DNA from 2 places in the Sporanaerobacter sp. genome. Region 2 is predicted to be linked to the other one. Evidence: a T-box and tRNA genes for the amino acid it is inferred to sense, from the RefSeq annotation. Region 2 holds a T-box; the other holds one or more tRNA genes.

Region 1 (5,994 bases), 370 kb from region 2:
AAGTCCCCCTCAAGATGAGATTTCCCACTTTTTAAGGTAAGACTCCAAGTAGACCACTTGGTTGATAGGTCCCAGGTATAAGGGTAGCAATATCTTTAGCTAAGGGATACTAATAAGTCGAGGGCTTGACCAATTATCTTACTGTGTTAGATTTTCAAAATCAAGATTTTGAAAAAATTGCGAATGTAGTTCATTTGTAATTTACAATTGCCGAAAGGCTTTACCTGGTGATTATAGCAAGAGGGTCACACCTGTTCCCATACCGAACACAGAAGTTAAGCCTCTTTAGCTGCCGATGGTACTTGGGTGGCAACGCCCTGGGAGAGTAGGACATCGCCAGATAAATATTCCTGGGTAGCTCAATGGCGGAGCAACCGGCTGTTAACCGGTAGGTTGTGGGTTCGAGTCCCACCCCAGGAGCCAAAATATTGCCGGGGTGGCGGAACAGGCAGACGCACAGGACTTAAAATCCTGCGATCCCTAAAAGATCGTACCGGTTCGATTCCGGTTCCCGGCACCAATTAAATATCATCGCGGGATGGAGCAGTCTGGTAGCTCGTCGGGCTCATAACCCGGAGGTCGTTGGTTCAAATCCAGCTCCCGCAACCATTACAATTTGATGGCCCTATGGTCAAGCGGTTAAGACATCGCCCTTTCACGGCGGTAACCCGGGTTCGAATCCCGGTAGGGTCACCATACTTTGGGCGCATAGCTCAGCTGGGAGAGCACCTGCCTTACAAGCAGGGGGTCATAGGTTCGAGCCCTATTGCGCCCACCAAATCCAACCTAAAGGGTTGAAAGTTATAATTTAAAATTGCCGCAAGGCTAATGTGGCCTGGTAGTTCAGCTGGTTAGAATGCTAGCCTGTCACGCTAGAGGTCGAGGGTTCGAGTCCCTTCCAGGTCGCCATTTATTCTGTCTTCGACAGAAAATTACAAATGTCGGAGCCGCCTAGAATAGTATCTCAGTTTTTGAAGTTTCGATCTTAATAGTTATGCTGGTGTAGCTCAATTGGCATAAGCAGAGAACCAAAATCGTGTATTTCGATTTTGCGTGAATCGCTTAGTCGGAGCCGCCTAGAATAGTATCTCAGTTTTTGAAGTTTCGATCTTAATAGTTATGCTGGTGTAGCTCAATTGGCAGAGCAACTGACTTGTAATCAGTAGGTTGGGGGTTCAAGTCCTCTCACCAGCTCCATATTGGGAGGAGTTCCCGAGTTGGCCAAAGGGGACGGACTGTAAATCCGTTGGCTCAGCCTTCACTGGTTCGAATCCAGTCTCCTCCACCAAATATGCGGGTGTAGCTCAGTGGTAGAGCCCCAGCCTTCCAAGCTGGTTGCGAGGGTTCGATTCCCTTCACCCGCTCCAAAAGACGAGCACCTATAGCTCAGTTGGATAGAGCAACGGACTTCTAATCCGTGTGCCGGGGGTTCGAATCCTCCTAGGTGCACCATTATTGTTGGGATGTAGCCAAGCCGGTAAGGCACTAGACTTTGACTCTAGCATTCCGCAGGTTCGAGTCCTGCCATCCCAGCCATTTATACTTTGACCTATTAGCTCAATTGGCATAAGCAGAGAACCAAAATCGTGTATTTCGATTTTGTGTGAATCGCTTAGTCCGAATTGCTAATTGTTATCAAAGCAGTAAAATAAGTACTGCGATAAACTTAAAAATATGACCCATTAGCTCAGGCGGTAGAGCACCTGACTTTTAATCAGGGTGTCCGGCGTTCGAGTCGCCGATGGGTCACCATATGGAGAGGTACCGAAGCGGTCATAACGGGGCGGTCTTGAAAACCGTTAGGGTCTTCCGGCCCACGTGGGTTCGAATCCCACCCTCTCCGCCATTTGCAAATATACGGAGAAGTACTCAAGTGGCTGAAGAGGCTCCCCTGCTAAGGGAGTAGGTCCTTCACGGGGCGCGAGGGTTCAAATCCCTCCTTCTCCGCCAGTAGTTAGTTTGGGCCTTTAGCTCAGTTGGTTAGAGCGTCCGGCTCATAACCGGCAGGTCCGGGGTTCGAGTCCCTGAAGGCCCACCAAACTTTTTATTGGTCTTGGCTATAGGGGTGTAGTTCAGTGGTAGAACGTCGGTCTCCAAAACCGAATGTCGTGGGTTCGAGTCCTGCCACCCCTGCCAGCCTACATATTTAAAAATAAGGGCGCATAGCTCAGCTGGGAGAGCACCTGCCTTACAAGCAGGGGGTCATAGGTTCGAGCCCTATTGCGCCCACCAAATTCAGCACTTTAAATTGCGTGTAAGCACTAGGGGCTTGTAGCTCAGGTGGTTAGAGCGCACGCCTGATAAGCGTGAGGTCGGTGGTTCGAGTCCACCCAGGCCCACCAAATTCAATCTATAGGGGCCTTTAGCTCAGTTGGTTAGAGCGTCCGGCTCATAACCGGCAGGTCCGGGGTTCGAGTCCCTGAAGGCCCACCATCATCACTTAGCCCAGATAGCTCAGTCGGTAGAGCAGGGGACTGAAAATCCCCGTGTCGGTGGTTCGATTCCGCCTCTGGGCACCATTTATGTCAAAGGGACGTTTTGTTTGCCACCTAATAGGTGGCAAACAAAACGTCCCTTTGACACTTAAACAATTCCAAAATTATATTTTTGATATTATCTATGATGAAATTTTTTTCTATTTGAATTAACACTATATTTTCGGGAAGATTGTATATTGTATTGTCCTTTATATTTAATTTTGGCTCGAAATTTTCTAAATTTACATAAATACACTTTTTCATATTTGATAGAATACCATGCTCTATTTGAAATTGAATTCTTAGCATACCTTTTTTCTGTTCCCAGTTGAAATTATAGCTATTTCCATAGACTATTATTGGTTCTTTTGGGAACTTGTCAGTTACACAGTTTATATTTATCATGTCATTAGATATCTGAAAATTTTTCATTTTAATTTTTAAGAATTTATTCTTAATCTTTTCATGTGATATTTGAATGGTACTTTTCTCTTCAATTACATCCAATATTTTTAGAATATGAGGTAAATAGTATATATCATCATAATTGTGCTTCAAAATTAGTTTTTTGCTTTGTTCATTTTTGTTATTTATATAGTCATAGAAAAGCGAAATACATTGACCTCCAGACAATTCATCATCTCTATTTATGTTCAAGTATTTTTCAATAGATTTAAGTTTTAAATTTTCAATTTCAAATAAGTATTTGTTATCTTTCACTATTTTATATATATCAATTGATTTGGATATAGGTATCTCATAGTCAATATTATATTTTTTATATTTATGATTTAAAAAAGGTATATCAAAGGAATCACCATTAAAGTTAATGATGTAATCAGAATTTTTAAATTCAGGTATTAAAGTTTTAAGTAGCATCATTTCTTCACCTATAGATTCTAAAAGATATTGTTTTAATGTATATTTTCCATCGTCACCTGAAAGAATTCCAACCAAATAGACAGTATCATTATTTCTACTAAATCCGGTAGTTTCTATATCAAAGAAACAAATTCTTGAGTTTTTAAAATACTTTTTTAAATCTAAATTGTATTGAACATTGCTATATAAAGTATCCATTATTTATTCTCCTTTGCTTTTAACCATGATATAATAGAATAAAGATTTCATATATAAAAGATGCAATTATTATTAAATTATATATATTAATCGAGAAAAAATCAAATTGTATAGGAGGCATTTCTAGTGAATTTTGATGCATTGGTATATAGATATCCATCCAGAAGAATGGTCGTATTTGGTAAAAATGGAATGGTAGCTACAAGTCAACCATTGGCAGCTCAAGCGGGATTAGATATTTTAAAAAGAGGTGGAAATGCAATAGATGCAGCTATTGCTACGGCAGCATGTTTGACTGTAGTAGAGCCTACATCTAATGGGGTAGGTGGAGATGCATTTGCTATTGTTTGGGAAAAGGATAAAATTTACGGTCTAAACTCCAGTGGATTTTGCCCAGAAAATTTGACAATAGAGGAATTTAAAAATAGAGGATACAGTAGGATGCCAATCCATGGTTTTGCACCTATAACTGTACCGGGCATTCCTTATGCATGGAGAGAGTTATCTAAACGTTTCGGAAAGCTAAAACTTAAAGATGTATTTACACCAGCAATAAATTATGCAATGGAAGGATTTCCAGTGTCCCCTGTAGTATCGAAAAATTGGGAAAAGGAATTTAAAAAATATTTCAATGAATTGAAAGGTGAAGAATTTGATAGTTTTTTCAAAACTTTTACAACAAACGGGCGAATCCCTAAACCAGGTGAAATATGGGAAAACAAGGATTTAGGAAATACTTTGCTGGAATTGGCAGAAACAGATTGTCTTTCTTTTTATGAAGGAGATATAGCAGAAAAAATTGATAAATTTTCGAAAAAATTTGGTGGATATATAAGAAAGAAAGATTTACTCACATATAAAGCTGAATGGGTAGATCCTATTAGCGTGAACTATAGAGGCTATGATATTTGGGAATTGCCACCAAACACTCATGGAGTAGTAGTTCTCATGGCTTTAAATATTCTAAACAATTTTCAATTATCTTATGAGGAGTCATTATCATATCATGTGATTGTTGAGGCAATGAAACTTGCCTATGTAGATGGGCTAAAATACATAACAGATCCAAATAAAATGGAAATTCCCATTGAAAAATTATTGTCTAAAGAGTATGGTATGGAAAGAGCAAAATTAATCACAAAGGATGCTATTCATCCTTACTATGGAAATCCTGATTTAGGAGGAACTGTTTATCTTGCTGCAGCTGATAGTGAAGGAAATATGATAAGTTATATTCAAAGTAATTACATGGGATTTGGTTCTGGTCTTGTGGTGCCAGGTACAGGTATTAGTTTGCACAATAGAGGTTGCACTTTTTCACTTAATCCAAATGATGCAAATTGCTTGGAGCCAGGTAAAAAGACTTATCATACAATAATACCGGGATTTTTAGGAAAAGATAAAAGGGCTATAGGACCCTTTGGTGTAATGGGTGCATATATGCAGCCTCAAGGACATGTTCAGGTTGTTACTAATCTTATTGATTTTAACCACAATCCTCAAGAAGCTTTGGACAGACCTAGATGGCAGTGGATAGAAGATAAAAAGGTGCTAGTAGAACCTGATTTTTCATTTAATATAAAGGAAGAGCTAATAAAATTAGGTCATGAAGTTGAATATTCAGATGATATAGGAAGTTTCGGTAGAGGTCAAATAATACTTAAAAATGGGGAATCATTAATAGGAGGAACTGAGCCAAGAGCTGATGGCACAGTAGCATCTTGGTAAGAAACTTGAAAGGAGAAAAATTATGGCTATAAATTTTAATATAGAAGATCTAAAAAATTTGGAGAAAGCAGAAATTGAAAAACTTAGCAATGAGGATTTAACTCAAATCATATCTTATTTAAACAATAGACAAATAGAGAAAGTGGGCACCATGTCTTTATATGACGCTATTTTAGGATATATAGATATAAAAGAATTGTTAGAAGAAAATAATATTATAGAAAACATCCAGTCAGAAAGTGAAAAAAAACTTCTCATGGATAATTATAAAATGTTAATAAAGACAGTTGAGAATATTGATGAAATAAAGAGAAAGATAGATGATACAGAGTATGTAAGAAATTTGAGAATTAGTTTAAACGATTTGTCCAACAATTTAGAGCCTTATATAGTAGAAGTATCTTATGTAGAAGAAATAGTTGACTATTATTTAACAAAAAATTTAGCAGAAAAAGAATTTAAAAATGAAAGTTTAGATCAAGGACGGTTAAACAAATTGATCATAGATATTACAAGTTATGTTACAGAAGATATTGAAGATTATTATATTTTTAATGAAAAAATTTCAACCATAATAGAGATGCTCCCATTTAGAATTACTAAAGAAAGATTTTTTGAAATAGTAGAAAGTACATTAAATAGGTGTCTATCTAATGTGTCTAAAACTTATATAGATTATGAAATTAAAAGTTATAAAAAAGCATTTAAT
Region 2 (5,994 bases):
TATTTTTTATAAAATACTTTTTTGAGCATTTCACAGGTTACATCTCCCATGAAATAGTTGTGCATATATATTGGATGTGTTGTATAGTGAATTCTATATGCAAAAGGTGGTTCTTCACTATATGGTTTATCTCCAAACAATTCTCCATTTAATTTAAAATATAGATTGTATATATCATCTAGAGATTTTATATCATTTTTATACAATTCATGATCAAGGAAAATGTCTCCTACAAATCTTAGATAATCAAGTTTCTCATATTCTTGCATTTCTTCAAATTGCTCTTTTACTGAACTATCAAAGAAATTCTTATAGAACAATTCATCATATAAAAATCCACCAAATAAATTTGCTATTCCTTCTGTGACTATTCCACTAACCCCTGCGTTTAGAATGATTTCTTCTGGATCTAGTAAAAACGAATGTACTCCATGACCTGTTTCATGAAGAAGTACTCCATATTCATGATATTTGTTCTTCACATTGGCAAGTATTCTTGAATCTACCCCATTTTTTATAGGGAAATTGTATCCCCATTCTGATTTATTTTTTCTTGGAAAAATGTCATAGGTAATATTAAATTTGTCAATATCTATGCCAAAGTTTAAGAAGAAATTTCTCACATAGTCATAATAATTTGACATATCTACAGTAGTATTAAGTGCTGGAGCTATTTTAGATTTTACATATGCTCCATCCCAAGGCATAAGTTCTTCTTCATTTATGAATCTTCTAGCATATTCCCCTCTTTTATTGTTTAAAGTATCAATATATGGATTTAAATCTTCTTTCCAATTGTCAAAAATGCTTGGAGATAGTTCGTTCATCTTTAACTTATGCTCTACAAAATTTTTATCTCCATAGGCTTTGGCATATTCTTTTCTTAAATTGATTAAATCTATAAATCCTCCATCAACAAGAGGTTTATTTATTTGGTTTCTTGCAAAATATGCCTTTTTTCTTAAATCTCTATCTTCCTCATTGGAAAGTATTTGAGCTATTTCTACACTAGAAACTTCTTTTCCGTCTATTTTAAATCTAAAGGTATTAAGTATCATAGAAAGTTCGTTGGTCTTTTTTTGGATTTCTAAATTTAAATCATTCAATTCTTTACTTAAATGATATGGTTTAATCATATTGTATACAATTTCAACTCTTCTTTTATCCTCTGGATTCAAATCTTTTTCCTTGTACTCAAGAACTAATTCATAGTTTTTCTTATCTTCTAAAAATTCATTTATTTCTTTATATGCTTCTTCTATGCCAAAATCATATCCTACAGTATATTGAACCCATGTAAGTTTGCTTATATTTGTCTCCATTTCATCTAATTTTTTAGCCATATTTAAAAGTCTTTCCATAAAAAACACCCCCTTGTAAATTAGGATAGATGTTAAACATCTATCCTAATTAATTATATCACATTTATTTCGACACTAGAAATAAATTTTATTCTGCTTTTTCCAATTTGATCCCTGTTTCATGACCATTTAAATCTTGTTTTTCAAAGGAATCATCATTTACTTTTTCTATGGAAACTGCCAATGTTTCTTTCATTATATATTCTCTATAGATATTTATAGCTTCTTCTATATCCTTATCTCCATCATAATATATGTTTATATTGTCTAACATTTCATATCCATTGTTCTTTCTCATCTGTTGAACTTTTGATATAAACTCTCTTGCATATCCTTCATTGATTAGTTCAGGAGTCAAAGTGGTATCAAGAATTACAAACAAGTTATTTTCCATTGCTACGTCAAAACCTTCTTTTGAAGAAATAGTCACCATGACAAAATCCTTTTCTATTTCTACATCTTCTCCACCTAAATTCAAAGTGATTTTTCCTTCTCTTTCTAATGTTTCAACTGTTTCATGAGCATCTACTTCACTTAGTGCCTTCCCAAAAGCTTTTATCTTTGGTCCCAATACTGGTCCTGCTACTTTGAAGTTTGGCTTTAAAGTATAGTTCATAAATTGAGATAAATCTTTTTCAAATACTACTTCCTTTACATTTAATTCTTCTTTTATAAGAGGTACCAAATCTCCTATAAGTTTTTCATATTTCCCATCAATTAGAACTTCACTTAAAGGCTGACGTACTTTTATCTTGGCTGCTTCTCTTGAAGCTCTTCCAAGTCCTACTAAATCTCTAACTAAATCCATCTTCTCTTCAAGTCTTAAATCTATCAAATCTTTATTTACCTTTGGATAATTAGCTAAATGGACAGACATTTCTCCTGTCAAATTTCTATACATTTCTTCAGCTGTAAATGGTACAAAAGGTGCTATCATCTTGCTCAATCCTACAAGGACTTCATAAGTAGTCTTATATACAGCTTTTTTATCTTCATCCAATTCTGTAGCCCAAAATCTTCTTCTTGAACGTCTAATATACCAGTTGGATAAATCCTCATTGACAAATTCTTGAATTCTCCTTACAGCCCTTGTCAAATCATATTGACTCATGTCTTCTTCTACATTTTCAAGTAAACTATTGTATTTAGAAAGTAACCATCTATCTAATTCTGGTCTATCACTATATTCTACATTGAACTCTCTTGGATCAATTTCATCTGTATTTGCATAAAGAGTGAAGAAATTGTATACATTTCTTATAGTCCTAAAAAATTTACTTTCTACCTCTTTTATGCCTTCTTCATCAAATTTAGTTGGAGTCCATGGTGGTGATACATAAAGTATATACCATCTTAAAGCATCTGCTCCATATTTATCAAATAGACTAAATGGATCTACTGTATTTCCTTTTGATTTAGACATCTTCCTGCCTTCTTTATCCAATACAAGATCATTCACAAGTACTCTCTTGTATGGAGATTTCCCTGTGATAAAAGTAGATATAGCAAGTAATGAATAAAACCAGCCTCTAGTTTGATCTATTCCCTCGCATATAAAATCTGCAGGAAATAGTTTGTCAAAATTTTCTTTGTTTTCAAATGGATAGTGATGCTGAGCAAATGGCATAGAACCGCTGTCGAACCATACGTCTACTACATCTTTTACTCTGGTCATAGTAGCACCACATTTTTCACATTTTATATGAACATCATCTACATAAGGTCTATGAAGTTCTATATTTTCATCTATATTTTCTATAGCCTTTTCTGCTAATTCACTTCTCGAACCTATACTTGTAGTATAACCACAATCATCACATCTCCAAATATTTAAAGGGGTTCCCCAATATCTAGTTCTTGAAATAGCCCAATCATTTAAATTTTCTAGCCAATTTCCAAATCTCTTTTCTCCTACAAAAGCTGGATACCATTCTACGCCATTGTTGTTTTCAATAAGTTTATCTTTAAGCTTGGTGATTTCAATATACCAACTAGGTTTTGCATAATATAATAATGGTGTATGGCATCTCCAACAATGAGGATAATTGTGTAGCATTTTTTCTTTTCTAAATAACTTCCCATTTTCTTTCAACCACTGAATGATTTCTGGATCTGCATCCATGACAAATTTCCCCTTCCAAGGAGTTTCTGTAAACTTGCCTTCTTCACTTACAGGTTTAAGAACTGGCAGCTTGTATCTAACACCTGTATTGTAGTCGTCTTCACCAAAAGCAGGAGCAGAGTGAACTATTCCAGTACCGTCTTCAGTAGTTACATAATCAGCTACAGTGATAAAAAATGCTTTCTCATTGGTTTTAACAAAAGGTATAAGTTGTTCATACTCTACATATTCCAAGTCTTTACCTTTCATTTCTTCAAGAACTTCATATTCATCCCCTAGCACTTTATTGGCTAAAGTCTTACTTACATAGTATATTTCATCATTTTGCTTAACTTTTATATAAGTTTCTTCTGGATTCACAGTTAAGCACACATTGCTTGGCAATGTCCAAGGAGTAGTAGTCCATGCCAAAAAATATTCATCCTTATCTTTTCTCTTGAACTTAACTATTACAGTTTCTGTTTTTATCTCTTCATAACCTTGAGCTACTTCATGGGAAGCAAGACCAGTTCCACATCTCGAACAATAAGGAAGTATTTTATGTCCCTCATAAATATATCCTTCTTTGAAAAACCTATCAAGTATCCACCATACAGATTCAATATAGTCATTGTCCAATGTAATATAAGGATGATCTAAATCTATTTCATAGGCCATTCTCTTCGTCATTTCACGCCATAAACTTTCGTATTTAAAAACTGATTCCTTGCATTTTTGGTTGAATTTTTCAATACCATATTCCTCAATATCTTGTTTTTTATTTAACTTGAGTTGTTTTTCTACTTCAATTTCTACCGGAAGACCATGAGTATCCCACCCAGCTTTTCTTTTTACTTGATACCCTTCCATAGTCTTATATCTACAAACAACATCCTTTAAGGTTCTAGCCATAACATGATGAATACCAGGTTTTCCATTGGCTGTTGGAGGTCCTTCAAAAAATACGAACTGATTGTCTTCGTCTCTAGAGTTTATACTCTTTTCAAGTAAATTTATCTCATCCCAGTAATCTGATATTTGACTTTCTCTATCCTTTACTGGCAAATTTGATAATTCTTTAAAAGCCATTTTTTTCATCCTCTCTATATTTTATTAAATTTTTAATTTGGTAAATTTGGTGGCAAACAAAACGTCCCCTTGCCACTTTTGGGGACAAAATAAAACGTCCCCTTGTCACTTTGTAACAAATAGGGACGAACATGCCGCGGTACCACCCACATTATAAGTATATACCTTATCTCTCATTAAATCATAACGTGAATACACGAGATATCTTACTATATATTTTCAGATATCCAGCTCAGAGGTGATCTTCATAAAAGTTAAGCAACAATCTCTCACCAATTAATTGTTTCTCTGTATGCGATCCCTTTTATTACTCTCCTCATCAAGGCTATTCAATATGAAATTCTATTTTGAATAATGATACATCAAAAACAAGACCTTTGTCAAGACACCTTTAGTCAATAATAGCTTTTAAAAGTTCATCTTGAGAAATTCCTGAAAAATAGTAGCCTACATCAATATCTTTTAGTATTCCTTTTATTTCATCCTCACTATATTTTGCACCTACTAGTTTTTCTTCTACATCTTTCAAATCTCCATGGCCAAAAAAGTCCCCATAAAATTTGATATCCTTGATAAATCCATTATCTACATCTATAAATATTTCTACTTTTCCACTTGAAAACCTTCTATCTTTTCTTATATTGAACTCTGGCGATTGTCCATAAGTCCAATCCCAAGTCATATATCTTTCTTCCATCAATTTATTTATGCTTTTTAAATCTTCTTCTGTTAATTCATATACTTCCATATCCTCTTTATCTTTAAACATATGTTTTAAAAGAAGTTCTTTAAATTCTTCTATAGTGATATCTTCCTTTAAATAATCCTTTATATTTGTAACTCTACTCCTTACTGATTTTACTCCCTTAGATACTATTTTATCTTGTGATACTTTTAGAGCTTTAGCTAGTACATCTAGCTCCACATCAAAGAGTATAGCACCATGATGAAGTACTCTTCCTTTTTTCATATATTGAGCATTTCCACAGAACTTTTTCCCATCTATAACTATATCATTTCTGCCAGTAAATTCTGCCTTTATACCTAAATCAGCCAACACTTCTATTACTGGTTGAGAAAAAGTCTTAAAATCAAAACCCTCAGAACCTTTATTTTTAGATATTATAGTGTAATTTAAATTGCCCAGATCATGATAAACAGCTCCACCGCCTGAAAGTCTTCTTACTACATTGATATTATTTTCTTTGACATATTGAGTATTTATCTCCTCAATGGTATTTTGATGTTTCCCAACTACAATTGTGGGCTCATTTATCCACAACAAAAATATCTCATCAAATTGATCTAAATAGTTAAACACATATTCCTCTAAGGCCAAATTAAATTGAGGCTTATTGCAATCATTTTTTATATAAATCATAGCTTACCTCCAAATATATTTTTAGCTTATCAATAAAAATTATAAACTATATTCTTCTAAAA

The links. The T-box of region 2 lies ahead of ileS (isoleucine--tRNA ligase). A T-box ahead of a tRNA ligase gene usually reads a tRNA of that ligase, here a tRNA-Ile.
Region 1: it encodes a tRNA-Ile, which carries the amino acid that the T-box ahead of ileS (isoleucine--tRNA ligase) is inferred to sense. The anticodon was not compared.

Annotation. Positions count from the first base shown of each region.
Region 1 is NZ_CP181252.1:1,769,224-1,775,217, forward strand. Features, by position in the region: rRNA gene ACFWUA_RS08640 (23S ribosomal RNA) at 1-133, shown strand, start outside; rRNA gene rrf (5S ribosomal RNA) at 224-342, shown strand; tRNA gene ACFWUA_RS08650 (tRNA-Asn) at 349-423, shown strand; tRNA gene ACFWUA_RS08655 (tRNA-Leu) at 431-520, shown strand; tRNA gene ACFWUA_RS08660 (tRNA-Met) at 533-609, shown strand; tRNA gene ACFWUA_RS08665 (tRNA-Glu) at 622-696, shown strand; tRNA gene ACFWUA_RS08670 (tRNA-Val) at 703-778, shown strand; tRNA gene ACFWUA_RS08675 (tRNA-Asp) at 833-909, shown strand; tRNA gene ACFWUA_RS08680 (tRNA-Thr) at 1,122-1,197, shown strand; tRNA gene ACFWUA_RS08685 (tRNA-Tyr) at 1,203-1,288, shown strand; tRNA gene ACFWUA_RS08690 (tRNA-Gly) at 1,294-1,367, shown strand; tRNA gene ACFWUA_RS08695 (tRNA-Arg) at 1,376-1,452, shown strand; tRNA gene ACFWUA_RS08700 (tRNA-Gln) at 1,460-1,536, shown strand; tRNA gene ACFWUA_RS08705 (tRNA-Lys) at 1,677-1,752, shown strand; tRNA gene ACFWUA_RS08710 (tRNA-Ser) at 1,756-1,846, shown strand; tRNA gene ACFWUA_RS08715 (tRNA-Ser) at 1,860-1,950, shown strand; tRNA gene ACFWUA_RS08720 (tRNA-Ile) at 1,962-2,038, shown strand; tRNA gene ACFWUA_RS08725 (tRNA-Trp) at 2,062-2,136, shown strand; tRNA gene ACFWUA_RS08730 (tRNA-Val) at 2,157-2,232, shown strand; tRNA gene ACFWUA_RS08735 (tRNA-Ile) at 2,266-2,342, shown strand; tRNA gene ACFWUA_RS08740 (tRNA-Ile) at 2,357-2,433, shown strand; tRNA gene ACFWUA_RS08745 (tRNA-Phe) at 2,444-2,519, shown strand; gene ACFWUA_RS08750 (ribonuclease H-like domain-containing protein) at 2,550-3,557, opposite strand; gene ACFWUA_RS08755 (gamma-glutamyltransferase family protein) at 3,684-5,285, shown strand; gene ACFWUA_RS08760 (hypothetical protein) at 5,308-5,994, shown strand, end outside.
Region 2 is NZ_CP181252.1:1,403,320-1,409,313, reverse strand. Features, by position in the region: gene ACFWUA_RS06780 (hypothetical protein) at 1-1,361, opposite strand, end outside; gene ileS (isoleucine--tRNA ligase) at 1,450-4,551, opposite strand; T-box leader at 4,670-4,883, opposite strand; gene ACFWUA_RS06770 (lipoate--protein ligase) at 4,943-5,932, opposite strand.